2 regions of the Oceanisphaera avium genome follow, and region 1 is predicted to be linked to the other one. Evidence: predicted binding sites of a transcription regulator. Region 1 holds the regulator's gene; the other holds the start of a gene.
The links. Region 1 encodes MetJ, which represses methionine synthesis genes. Its sites were predicted from a motif close to AGANNTCTAGANNTCT; they were not measured.
Positions count from the first base shown of each region.

Region 1 (6,901 bases):
GGTGAAAATGCTTTTGAAGCAGGCAACCGAGAGCTGATGGAAGAAGTGGGCTATGGTGCGCGACAACTCACACCTTTAAAGCAAGTGACGCTAGCACCTAGCCATTTTGGTAGCCGTATGGATATATTATTGGCGCAAGACTTATACCCAGAATGGCGAGCAGGCGATGAGCCTGAGCCACTAGAAGTGGTGCCATGGCGCCTAGACAAATTGTATGATTTATTAGCGCACCCCGATTTTAGCGAGGCGCGCAGTATTTGTGGCTTATATTTATTACAAAACTGGCTTAACAGTAGCAATGCAAAGTAATTAACTAAGATTAAAAATGGTATTCATAAATAGAGCAATAGCTTTAAATTGTTATATTTTTTAAGTGGTTAAATATATAAAGCAACAACCATTAAACAACCGTAGTTAATTGAATTACATTATTATTCTATAAATAATAAAAGAGAGCGCCATAGACTAATGCGTTCTCTATTTTTTAGCTAAGATTAAAGGTTAAGTACATTAAGCGGATTAAGCTTACCTCTAATCAAATCGGAAATGGCGCGTGCATTGCCTTTTAAGCGACCGGAGTAATCTTTAATTCGCACGCCTCGTAATGTCTTAGACGAGTTGCTCGCCACGTTTTTGCTCATTAGCTTAACCGCAGCCGGCCAAGGCATGCTGCCTTTTTTGATTAAATAAAGCGGGTTGGCAATTTGCGAGTAGCCAAAACGAACTCCGCTAGTACGGCCATTGCTGGTACCTAAATGCACACCTTTAGTAGCGGACACTTTTCGTAAGACACCATACTTAAGTGCTCGGTGGGCAAAGTCGTAATCTTCTTGCCAAGAATACATGGGTAAGTTTTCATCGAATCTTTGCAGTTGCATTATCTTACCTGCATACGCCATATTGCAGCCATATAAGCCCTGCACAGCGCTTGGTTTCTCATGGGTATCTGCTGACTGACTCGTTAAGTAGTTCTGAGCCTCTTCCTCAGGAATACCGAATTCAAGATGAACTCCATCCGCTAAAACTAAACCTGTAATACCGACCACGTCAGTATTCTCAGTAAAGTATTTTTGTGCCTCAGCTATCCAGTTCTGGGCGGGTCGGAAATCATCATCAAAAAATGTGACGAACCAATCTTGCTCTACGGCTAATTCAGGCTGAGTAGTTAGCAAGGTCTCAATACCTGCATTTCGTTGAATACATAACCCCGCGTTAGATATAACCAGCTCGCCTTTTTTTTGCTCTATAAAAGGATGAGTTTCTAAACCTTCGATATCACTCTGTTCGCTACCGACAACCACTACATAGTGCGGCATAAGACTTTGATTCAACAAATAATCTAATAATACTTTGGTTTCTTTTGCTCTGCCTTTTGTAGCAACAATAACAAACGGTTTCATATATAATATATCCAAGTAAAAGTTAACAATTGAATCTTAAAGTTCACATTCTCAGTAGTTATATAACAGCAGGCAGACGTGTAGGTATGCCAATAATAAGATTGGTCACCCGAGCAGCAAGTTATTAAAAACTCATTTGCGGAAAAAAAGATACGTAATCTTGTAAAGCTGGAATATCATACAGTGCTCAAATAAAATTCCAAGTCAAAGCTTAAATAATAAATAGATTTAGTATTTTATTAACAATTAATAGCAGGCTCTTTTACTTTCTCTGAGCCTGCCAAAATATTAGGCGGGATTTTTTTCAGCGTAAAGAGTGAAAGGTTTACTCTGTTCGTCTATGGGTAAGTGCTCAACCTTGGCACCCTGTTGGCCAAAGGACTGCTGCATACGAGCGTAGCCTTGTTCAGTGGAATAACCAAAGGGCCCGCCAATTTCATCATCGGCGCAAAATACTACCCGCTCTACACCGGCATTAACCATGGCTGCCATACACATAGGGCAAGGCTTTCCACTGGCGTACATTATGCTACCCGGATGAGTGAAGCGAGCGTGTTCACGGCTAGCGATACGCAGTGCCTGAATTTCTGCATGAGCGGTGGGGTCGTGATCCACATGGGCCTGGTTCATGGCTTCGGCTAATACTTTTCCGTCTTGGACTAAAATTGCGCCAAAGGGCTCTCCGCCTTGTGCCACGCTCTCGCATGCCAAGTCCACGGCACGTTGTATTAAACTTTTATCATTCATTTGTTGCTCCTTTATATTGTTATGCCTGTGTTAGAGGTGCCTTTAGGCTGGCTCTTAATTTAGTGGTTAGTCATCCTCTTTGGCAAGCTAAGGCCTCGCTAAAACTCGGTGATCATAGCTAATCGCAGCCACAACAGGAAATCACAGACAAAATGACTCTTTAATCGTATTAAATGTGAGCAGCAATCGGTTATGCCGGCTCACTTATATTTTTAGCTAGTGCTTTCTGGCAAACTGCGATTACAGTAAAGTAGCTTGCAGGTTGTTAAGTTTTTAAAGCGCAGTGCTTTGCTAAAAAGATGAACCTTAGCTTTTTGTGAGGTGTGAGTTATTTTATTAAATCAACTTCGAGTGTGGATAAGATGTATCTCACGGTGTGGGTGTTGGCTGCAAATGTGGCTCGATAAAAAGGAGTAAATATGGATGTTTCTGCCTTGTTGCCCAGTGTTATTGCTGCTGCTCGCCAGTCGGGTGCCTTGATTTTATCGCTTTATAATAGTGGTGATTATAAAGCGCTTAATAAAGATGATAATAGTCCGGTAACAGATGCCGACTTAGCCGCTCATGAGTTTTTACAACAGGCGCTGCGCGATATTGCCGATGTGCCGGTACTATCGGAAGAAGGCAGTGAAGTCTCGCTAGCAGAGCGTAAAAGCTGGCCTTATTACTGGCTAGTGGATCCGCTGGATGGAACTCAAGAGTTTATTGCTGGAAGTGGCGATTTTTCTACCATGATTGCGTTAATGGCAGAGGGTGAGCCGGTGTTGGGCGTGGTATTTGGTCCTGTTAATGACTTGCTGTATTACGCGGTGCGTGGCCAAGGTGCATTCAAAGAAAGTCAGGGGCAGGTGCAACGTATCTTTGCCAGCCATTACGATAGTCGCCAGTCATTAGAGACACTGCGCATTACGGTAAGTAGACGCCAAAATGTTGATTGGGTACGCGCCCGTTTAACGGATGAGATTAATTACCAGTTAGTACCGCTTGGCTCCAGCTCTTTAAAGTCTTGCCTAGTGGCAGAAGGCGGGGCGGATATTTATATGCGTATTGGCCCTACGGGTGAGTGGGATACCGGAGCGACACAATGCATAGTGGAAGAAGCAGGTGGGCGTATTCGCGATTTGTACCTGCAGCCTTTAACTTATAATTTGCGCCACACTTTAATTAATCCCAATTTTATTACGCTTGGGGATCCTGAGCTAAGGTGGTCACAAATTCTCATTAGGCCAGAAGGTAATGGCGACTATTAGGTATTAGCTACTTAGCGGCCTAAATAACAAATATAAAAAACCGCAGACGAAAATTAGTAGTCTGCGGTTTTTTTAGTGCGGCTATAGTTGTTCGTCGCTTTCGAAGTCTTCAATTTCAATGCCAAGTTTTGCCATAATATCGCGCGCTCTGGCAGGGATTTGATCAGGCACGTCTTTGCGCAAGTCTTCGTCATCAGGCAACGGTTGTCCGGTATAGGCATGCAGAAAAGCTTCACACAATAATTCGCTATTCGTGGCATGACGCAAGTTATTAACCTGTCGACGGGTGCGCTCATCGGTTAGTATCTTTAATACCTTGAGAGGGATAGACACGGTAATCTTTTTTACTTGTTCATTTTTTTTGCCGTGCTCGGCATAAGGGCTGATATAGTCGCCGTTCCAATCAGTTTTCATTATCTACCCGCATCAAGGTTAAAAATTCGAGCAAGATTGTAACTCTTACACATTATATTGGCAATCCAACAGCTTAAACACCTGGCCGTCTAGGTGGCTTGACGTCTCGCTTGCGCTGGGTTACTGTGCGCGAAAGCAATAGTGACTTTTATAATTAAGCCGCCTCGGGGCAAAGGAGAATAAATGCCAGATTATCAGACTCAAACTCATGCGGTTCGTACCGGCATTGACACGGATTCTCAGCACGGTGCCGTCGTGCCCCCCATCTATTTAACCAGCACCTTTTCCTTTGAAAATTTTGGTAAACAGCGCCGTTTTGATTATGCCCGCTCGGGCAATCCTACTCGCCAAACTTTAATTGATGCGCTCACTAAATTGGAAAAAGGCGCCGGTGGCGCAGTAACGGCTAATGGCACTGGTACTATTAACCTGATTATTACCTCGCAGCTTAACAGCGATGATTTATTAATTGCCCCGCACGACTGCTATGGTGGCACCCATAGAATATTTAATGCCTTTGCTAAAAAAGGCCACTTTAAAGTGGAATACGTAGATCAAACCGATGCCGCCGCTATGGCCGCCGCCATGGCAAAAAAGCCCAAGATGCTGTGGATTGAAACGCCTTCTAACCCCTTGCTGCGGGTCGTCGATATTGCCGCCTTGTGTAGCGCCGCTAGGGAAGTGGGTGCCATGAGCGTGGTAGATAACACCTTTTTATCGCCCATTTTACAGCAGCCGTTAACGCTTGGTGCCGATTTAGTGGTGCACTCCACCACTAAGTATATTAATGGCCATTCTGATGCCTTAGGTGGGGCTGTAATCGCCGCCGACGCTGAGCTGGCCGAAGAGCTGCGCTGGTGGGCTAATTGCTTAGGCGTAACGGGTCCGGCCTTTGATAACTATCAGACGCTACGAGGCTTACGTACTTTGGGCGTAAGAATGCGCCAACACTGTGAAAACGCTGATGCTATCTTAGCGTATTTGCAGACTCGCTCCGAAGTAAAAGCTATTTATCATCCAAGCTTACCCGACAGCCCGGGTCATGAGGTGGCTGCGCGCCAACAAAAAGGCTTTGGCGCTATGCTGAGCTTTGAGTTAAATGTCGATGAGGCAGGCATGCGCGCCTTTTTAGGCGAGCTGCAGCTGTTTTGTTTGGCGGAGTCTTTAGGCGGTGTAGAAAGCTTAATTGCCCATCCCGCCACCATGACCCATGCAGCTATGCCAGAAGCTGATCGGTTAACGGCCGGCATTAGTAATCAACTGCTACGGTTATCGGTAGGCATTGAAGATGCTCAAGACCTCATTGCCGACTTAGAAAACGGATTTAAGGTACTCAACTAATAATGACTTTGCATCCAAGCCAAGAAGGGCTGCCTGCTCAGCAACGGGGCGTGCATAAATTTGGTGGCAGTAGCTTAAGCGACGCGCCTGGGTTTCAGCGGGTGGCTGATATTATTCGCAGCGAAGCACCCGCCGATGCTCTGATAGTGGTCTCGGCTTCGGGCAAGACCACCAATCGCTTAATTGAGCTATTAAATTTATTTGATAGTGGAGACAGTGCCGCCGCCACTACGCTAGAAGGTATTTACAGTTATCAGCAAGCGCTAATAACCAGTACGCTAGCCGAGCCTCTTGGGCACCCCTTACAAGCGGCCTTGGATGCAGATATTAATACCATCGCTTATGTCTTAGAAAGCCAACGACTTGATGAACATCAGCGTAATTTTATTCAGGCATTTGGCGAACTATGGTCGTCGCGCTTATTAAGTGCCCTCTTGTGTAGCCAAGATTTACCTGCCGTAGCCATTGATGCTCGCGATTTTTTACGAGTATCTGGCTCACCCGTACAAGTAGACGATGACCGCTCTCGCCAGTTATTAACCGAGCTATTAGCGCGCTACCCAGAGCAGCGGTTAGTGGTGACCGGCTTTATTGCCAGTGACGAGCAAGGGCGTACCCGTTTATTAGGGCGTAATGGCTCAGATTTTAGCGCCACTTTACTAGGCGCTTTAGCAGATAGCTCGCACACCACTATTTGGAGTGATGTGGCGGGGGTGTTTAGTGCTGATCCGCGGCGGGTATCAGAGGCGCAATTGTTATCTCGGTTATCGTTGGCCGAAGCCTCTGAGCTAGCCCGACTCGGTTCATCAGTATTACACCATCGTACTCTTGGCCCGGTAGTAGAGAGTCGCCAACAATTATTACTGCGCAGCAGTTATCATCCAGGCGATGGCCAAACCCGTATTTTGCGCCACGATCCTCGCGATCCTGGCGCCCGTATCGTGACTTCAGTGGACGATACCGTACTGATTGAAATGAGTATTTCAGATCGCTACCAAGAGCGCGTCAATGCGCTAACGCAATGGTTAACCCACCGTGAGTTAGTGCCCTTAGCCTGTAAACGCCGCCCTGAGCGTAAACTATGGCAAATTGCTTATACCCCAGAGCAAGCGCAACAAGCTTTTTCCTTATTGCGCGATCACCAACCTGCCGGTGGCTTCGAAGACTTACAACAACGAGAAGGCTTTTCACTGGTGGCCTTGGTCGGTAAAGGAGTGACTTCCCAGCCTGAGCAGTGTTTGCATTTTTATCATGCACTCAATGAGCAACCGCTGGAGTTTATTCAGCCCGCTAAAAATGGCTTAAGCCTAGTGAGTGTGGTGCGAAAAATGGTGTTAGAGCCCTTATTACAGCGCTTGCATAATAGCCTTTTTAGCCGCCCTAAACGCATTGGCTTAATTCTGTTTGGCCGCGGTAATATAGGCCAAGCGTGGCTTAAGCTATACCAAGCTCAGCAAGCCCATCTTGAGCAGCAGCTTAATGTACAATTAACCTTGTTTGGTGCTTTTAACTCTCAAGGAGGCGTGCTCTCTAGCGAAGGCTTAAGTGCTGAGCAAGTATTACATGATTTTCAGCCAGAGCCTGTGCAATGGCCTAACTGGTTAGAAGAGATTGCTGAGCACGGCTTTGATCAATTAGTGGCGCTGGACTTTACCGCCTCTGCTGAGCTGGTGCGCTATTATCCGGCATTGGTTGCACAGCGCATCCATTTAATCGTAGCTAACAAACTAGCCGGCGCCGCGCCGCAAA
Region 1 covers NZ_CP021376.1:2,433,284-2,440,184, forward strand. Annotated here, with positions in the region: gene nudE (ADP compounds hydrolase NudE) at 1-309, shown strand, start outside; gene CBP12_RS11150 (glycosyltransferase family 2 protein) at 495-1,400, opposite strand; gene CBP12_RS11155 (nucleoside deaminase) at 1,689-2,147, opposite strand; gene cysQ (3'(2'),5'-bisphosphate nucleotidase CysQ) at 2,567-3,397, shown strand; gene metJ (met regulon transcriptional regulator MetJ) at 3,479-3,811, opposite strand; gene metB (cystathionine gamma-synthase) at 3,995-5,152, shown strand; gene metL (bifunctional aspartate kinase/homoserine dehydrogenase II) at 5,155-6,901, shown strand, end outside.

Region 2 (6,901 bases), 150 kb from region 1:
TCGGAATCGATAACCGCTGAAAGCATCTAAGCGGGAAGCGAGCCTCAAGATGAGTCATCCCAAGGGCTTTACGCCCTCTGAAGGGCCGTTGGAGACGACAACGTTGATAGGTTGGGTGTGTAAGCGCTGCGAGGCGTTGAGCTAACCAATACTAATGACCCGTGCGGCTTAACCATACAACACCCAAGAAGTGTGAGACCTTGCGCTCAAGAGCAACAAACAAATTATTCAGATTACCGTACTCAACAGTACGATAACCAAACATCAGGCAGAAAAATTGCTCCATGCATTTTCTGCACTTCCGCCATCCCTGGCGGTCGCTTTCCAGATACCATTTATGCCTGGCGGCCATAGCGCTGTGGAACCACCTGACTCCATGCCGAACTCAGTAGTGAAACGCAGCCGCGCCGATGATAGTGTGGCAGATGCCATGTGAAAGTAGGTCACTGCCAGGCGCCAAATTCAAAAAGCCCGACTCGAAAGAGTCGGGCTTTTTTATTGACCTTAATATTATAAAACTTAGCAGCACTTAGTCGTATTATTATTTATGCTGCACTCTTGGTGTGATGATACTAACCCCTTAACGAGGCAAAGATGCATTGGGATATTAAAGGTTGGTTTGGGCTGCATGTGCTGGCCTTATTATTATTTTTCTCGTGGTTTTTTGGCTATTGGCAAGGGATAGATGAGAGCATCTTTTGGTGGTTTAATGCCAAGCTGCTTAGCGTGCCAGGTTTTGCTTATTTAGTTGCCTTTGTGAATCAGCGCTGGATAGACGGCGCTGTGGCCTTATTAATGGCAGGCTTTGTCTTTTCTTATGCCTGGCAGCTTAAGGGGCGTGAGCGCGCTAAGATAGGATGTTTGTTAGTGCTGATGGCGGGCTGTTTTTCATTACAAGCCGCCATAGGCAGTGCGCTTCCTATCGAGCGCCCTAGTCCCACGATAGTTTATGAAAATGCTGAGCGAGTGAGCTTATTAGTGCCCAACATAAAAGGAAAAGATGCCTCGGGTGATTCTTTTCCAAGTGATCATGGGATTGGTTTTGCTACTTTTTTGCTGTTTGCCATTTATCGCTTTCCGCGTCGCTATTTATATATAGTGGCACCTTTAGTGCTTGTATTAGCGATGCCTAGAGTCATGTCCGGTGCTCATTGGTTTACTGATTTTATTTGTGGCTCTATTCCGCTGGCATTAATAACCGGTGCTTGGTTGTTTCATACGCCACTTGCCGATAAGTTTAGTGAGCTAATGATACGCCCTATTGAAAAATTATTGTTGAAGTGGCGACTACAAGGCTGAGAAGGCGTAACACATGAGGTTATGTTGTTAAATAAACATTGAGGGCGACGTTAAGTCGCCCTTTTTATTGCGCTAGCTTGATGATTAAAGTGAGGCGGGCAAAGTAAAACGCTCGCTGCAGGGCAAGATGTCATAATCAATCATTACCGTTTCATTTTCCAGATAACGGCGCAGCATATCGAGGGCACTAAACGCTAACAGGCGACGTTGAGAGAGGGGGTCTCGAAAGTGCATTTGTAGCGTTTGTACCTGACAACCTTGAGCCGTTTTCAACGCTACGGGGATGCCCTTTGGACCCGCAGCGCCAATAGCAAGAGTAAGGGGACGCGCTGAGTTATTTAACCAGTGTGCTAAGTCTTGGGCGTCATCGGGTAGACCTGCAATATAGTGGCCTTCAAATTCGCGAGTAATAGTACTGATAGTATCGGTAAGTCGCCCACCACTGGCATCTTCAAATACCATTAGATCTTTATCGATTAACATTGGACCTAAGCTGGTAGTAAAGTCCATGGTATCTCGAGCGATGAGATGAGTGCCGACCTTGGCAAGTAACTGTTGTTCGGCGTGGCGAATGGCTTCGCAGTCTTCAGTATCGATAATTAGTTTTAGTTCTATAGTAGGCAGGTTAGCGCGATAGCCAAGGGTAATACCCGTTGGCCAATCGAGGGTATCTAACTTATCGCTTAGCCCTGACTCTGATAGACCAAATAAGAAGAAGCGGCGCACTTGGCTACGACCATTTTCGCCCAATTGATGACGCAATCGTGGCAAAATTTCTTTATCCATCATGACTTTGAGCTCGGAGGGCACGCCAGGCGTAAAGAAAAAAGTGGCGCGATTTAATTTAACAGCAAAGCCGCACGCGGTCCCAACCGGATTATCCACTAGCTCAGCACCTTGAGGCAGTAGTGCTTGCTTACTATTGCTGTTAGGCATTTCTCGATTGCGGTTAGCATATTTTTGTTGCATCACCTCAAGCCAATGCTGATTGAGCACCAGACTGACTTCACCGGCTTCGGCCATAGCTTCGGCGCTAATATCGTCAGAAGTGGGCCCTAAGCCGCCATTAACGATGACTATGTCTGCCTGCTGACTACGCTGCTTAAATAGCTCAACTAAATCCGCTTTGTCATCTCCTACTGTAAAGCGGCGACGCACCTGCCAGCCTTGCTCTAATAAGAATTGGGATAACCAACCGGCATTAGTATCGGTAATTAATCCGGTTAACACTTCATCGCCTGTGCTCACCAGCTCAATAACAGGTTCCATAATAATCTTTCCTTCAAGGGTGTTAGGATGATTTTACCGTATCTTGGCCTTAGAGACATGTTAAGGATGACAAGATTAGCTACTTTGTTGTAGAGTTCTAGATGTCTAGATTTCTTAGTGTTGTTGTACTGGAGTAAGCTCATGCCTATTAGAATTCCCGATCGCTTGCCAGCGGCGAATGTGCTGTCTCAAGAAAATATCTTTGTGATGACAGAAACCCGTGCGGTGAATCAGGAAATCCGCCCGATGCGGGTACTGTTGCTTAACTTAATGCCTAAGAAAATAGAAACTGAAAATCAATTACTGCGCATGTTGTCTAATTCGCCACTGCAAATTAATGTGGATTTATTGCGTATTGACGACCGGCCCTCTAAAAATACGCCCCAGTCGCACCTTGAAAGTTTTTATCACGACTTCGAACAAATTAAAGACCAATTTTACGACGGACTCATAATTACCGGTGCTCCGCTAGGCTTAACGGATTTTTGTGATGTGGTGTATTGGGAAAAAATAGAGCAAATAGTAGCTTGGGCAAAAAGTCATGTTACTTCTACCTTATTTTTATGTTGGGCCGCGCAAGCGGGCTTAAAAATCTTATATGGTTTAGATAAACGTACGCGTTTAGAAAAATTATCTGGCGTATATGAACATCAAAATTTAGGCGGTTATGATCCGCTGGTTCGCGGTTTTGATGATGTGTTTTTGGCTCCCCACTCTCGGTATGCCGATTTTCCTATTGCTTTATTACGAGAGAAAACCGACCTTAAAATCCTCGCCGCCTCAGAGAAGGTCGGGGTATATTTAGCGGCCAGCCCTGATGGACGCCAAGTCTTTGTTACCGGCCATCCAGAGTATGACGCCCACACGCTTGATAATGAGTATCGCCGCGATCTTGAAGTAGGGATAGCACCTGTGATGCCAGAAAATTATTACCCTGATAATAACGCCACTAATTTGCCGCGGGCGACGTGGCGCAGCCATGGTCACTTATTGTTTGCTAACTGGTTGAATTACCATGTGTACCAGCTAACGCCGTATGATTTAAATACTCTCAATGCCACCGGTGAGGCCTTGACCAGAGATTAAGTCGGTGAACAACGAGATATAAAGCAAAAGGTGCGCAAGATAAGTCTAAAAAAAGCCCCTCACTTAAGTGAGGGGCTTTTTTATCCGAAGTGACTAAGCGAATAGTGACTAAGCGAGTAATGAAGTAAGCAGCGTTAGGCCTTATTGCTTCTCATAACTTACGGCTCACCTCTCACTGCATCACTCAATTGGAAAGCCGGCTTTTTCAGCGGCTTTGGCTTTATTTATCATGGGGGTAATGGTCATGCCTTGAACAATAATAGAGAACAGCACAATGGCGTAAGTCATCATCAAAATAACGTCACGCAGTTCAATATTACCATTGGCACCCAGTTTTACTCCTGCTGGGATAGACAGCGCCATTGCCAACGATAAACCGCCACGCAAACCGCCCCAAGTTAAGATCCTAATGGAGAACTTGTTGTAGCTTCTAAAGCGGCGAAAGCCAACATAAGGTAAAGAGACACTAAGAAAACGCCCCGCCAGTACGAGCGGTATGCCCCCTAGTACTAAAATCCACGCTTGCCAGTGAAACTCCACCAATAACATGGCCAGGCCAATAAGCAAAAATAACAGTGCGTTTAAAAATTCATCCAACAAATGCCAAAATTCATCCAGGTATTTTTCACTTTGCTCAGAAAAGCCGGTATAGCGTGTCCAGTTACCAATCATAATACCGGTGACCACCATGGCTAATGCACCTGACACGCCCAACATATTGGCTAAGGCAAAGCCGGCGGTAGGAATACATAAGGTCATTAATAGCTCCATGGAGCCATCATCGGTGGCACTGATCATTAAGTGCGCCATTAAGCCTAATAGACCACCAAAAATAATGCCGCCGATGGCTTCATGAGTGAATAGTGTGAGCACAGAGCCAAAGGTGGCCTCGGTGCCACTAAAGGCCACGGCGAAGATAGTTAAGAAGATAACTAAGCCAATACCATCATTAAATAAAGACTCGCCTTCAATTTGTATGGCAATTTGTTCAGGCGCCCCTAATTTTTTCACGATAGCGAGGACTGCAATAGGGTCGGTAGGGGAAATAAGCGCGCCAAATAACAGGCAATAAACAAACGATAAGGGAATGCCCGCCACTTGGGCTAAAAGCCATAATCCGCCGGCCACGACCACAGTGGAAATAAGTACGCCAAAGATAACGAGAATAAAAATTTCCCATTTTTGGCTTTTCATGGCCGGTAAATTAATGCCCAGACCGCCCGCAAACAGCAAGAACCCAAGAATACCTTGTAGCAAAAACTCGCCAAAATCGACGGTTTCTAGCGTAGTAATGGCGTGTTCTTGTAACTCTGGCCAAGTGGTTTTGCCAAGAATTAGCATTAAAATAGAAATGATTAGCGCGCCAAAAGTAATGGCAATGGTGGTTTGTATCTTCATTATGTATTGGTTGACGAAGGCGATGGTGATCGCCATCGCCGCCAAAATACATAAAGTGTAATAGACGCTCATGTGCAGGGTTCCGATGGGTTATTTTATTATAATAGCAAGCATAGTCGCGAGTCTGAGCCCGCTCAGCATATTGTGCCCTAAAGCCTAAGTCTTCACTATAAAAACTGAGCTAATTTTATGCAGTTTTAGTAATAAAAAATATTTTTATAGTCATAGACGTAGAGCGCTAGCGTTCTAATTAAGCTTTGTGTGATAACATGACGAAAGCCCACGGAACTAGGTTGTAACAGGAGTCAACAGTGTCCAGATCCCCCGTTTTTTCCCAGCTTGAACAGGCGCTAGCCGAACGCATTCTTATTATAGATGGGGGCATGGGGACCATGATCCAGTCTCACCGGCTGGATGAAGCTGCGTATCGTGGCGCGCGCTTTGCTGATTGGCCCTCTGATGTTAAAGGTAATAACGATCTGTTGGTGCTTAGCCAGCCCGAGTTAATTGCCCAGATCCACAGTGATTATTTCGCCGCGGGTGCTGACATTGTAGAAACCAATACCTTTAACGCCACTCATATCGCCATGGCCGATTATCAAATGGAATCGCTGGCGGCTGAAATGAACTTTGAAGCGGCAAAATTAGCCCGTAAAGTCGCCGATGAGTGGACTGCTAAAGAGCCCCATAAGCCGCGCTTTGTAGCAGGCGTATTAGGACCTACCAACCGTACCGCGTCTATTTCCCCAGATGTGAATGATGCGGGGTACCGTAACGTATCCTTCGATCAATTAGTGGCCGCTTATACTGAAGCGACGCAAGCGCTCATTGAAGGCGGCGCGCATCTGATCATGATCGAAACCATCTTCGATACGCTAAATGCGAAAGCTGCCGTGTTTGCTATTGAAACGTTGTTCGACACACTAGGAACTCGGATTCCGGTGATGATCTCTGGCACCATTACCGATGCTTCGGGTCGTACCTTAACTGGCCAAACTACGGAAGCCTTCTACCATTCGTTGCGCCATGCTAAGCCTATCTCTTTTGGCTTAAACTGTGCATTGGGTCCCAAAGAGTTACGCCAATACGTCGCAGAGCTGTCACGTATCAGTGAAACTTATGTCTCCGCTCACCCTAATGCCGGCTTACCTAATGCCTTTGGTGAATATGATCTTGAAGCTCAAGAGATGGCCGAGCATATTCGAGAGTGGGCAGAAAGTGGCTTCTTAAATCTAGTCGGCGGTTGCTGTGGCTCCACACCTGACCATATTCGAGTGATGGCTCAAGCGGTTGCTAACATTAAGCCGCGCGTCTTACCCGATATCAAGCCTGCTTGTCGCTTATCGGGCTTAGAGCCTTTTAATATTTTTGCCGACTCTATGTTTGTTAACGTAGGTGAGCGTACCAACGTCACCGGTTCGGCTAAATTTAAACGCTTAATTAAAGAAGAGCTTTACGATGAAGCGCTGCAAGTAGCGCTGCAGCAAGTTGAGAACGGCGCGCAAATAATCGACATTAATATGGATGAGGGCATGCTGGACTCCAAAGCCTGCATGACACGTTTTTTAAACCTCATTGCCGGCGAGCCTGATATTTCGCGGGTGCCCATTATGCTGGACTCTTCTAAATGGGAAGTATTAGAAGCAGGTCTTAAGTGCATTCAAGGCAAAGGCATTGTTAACTCCATCTCAATGAAAGAAGGGGTTGAACCCTTTATTGAACAAGCCAAATTGGTGCGTCGCTATGGCGCGGCCGTGATTGTGATGGCGTTTGATGAAGTTGGCCAAGCTGATACTCGTGAGCGAAAATTTGAAATTTGCCAGCGCGCTTATCGTATCTTAGTGGATGA
Region 2 covers NZ_CP021376.1:2,585,257-2,592,157, forward strand. Annotated here, with positions in the region: rRNA gene CBP12_RS11920 (23S ribosomal RNA) at 1-176, shown strand, start outside; rRNA gene rrf (5S ribosomal RNA) at 341-455, shown strand; gene CBP12_RS11930 (phosphatase PAP2 family protein) at 595-1,299, shown strand; gene CBP12_RS11935 (CinA family nicotinamide mononucleotide deamidase-related protein) at 1,384-2,568, opposite strand; gene metA (homoserine O-acetyltransferase MetA) at 2,710-3,654, shown strand; gene CBP12_RS11945 (cation:proton antiporter) at 3,835-5,124, opposite strand; gene metH (methionine synthase) at 5,364-6,901, shown strand, end outside.
Region 2: the regulator MetJ is predicted to act here: its motif matches at 2,668-2,683, upstream of metA (homoserine O-acetyltransferase MetA).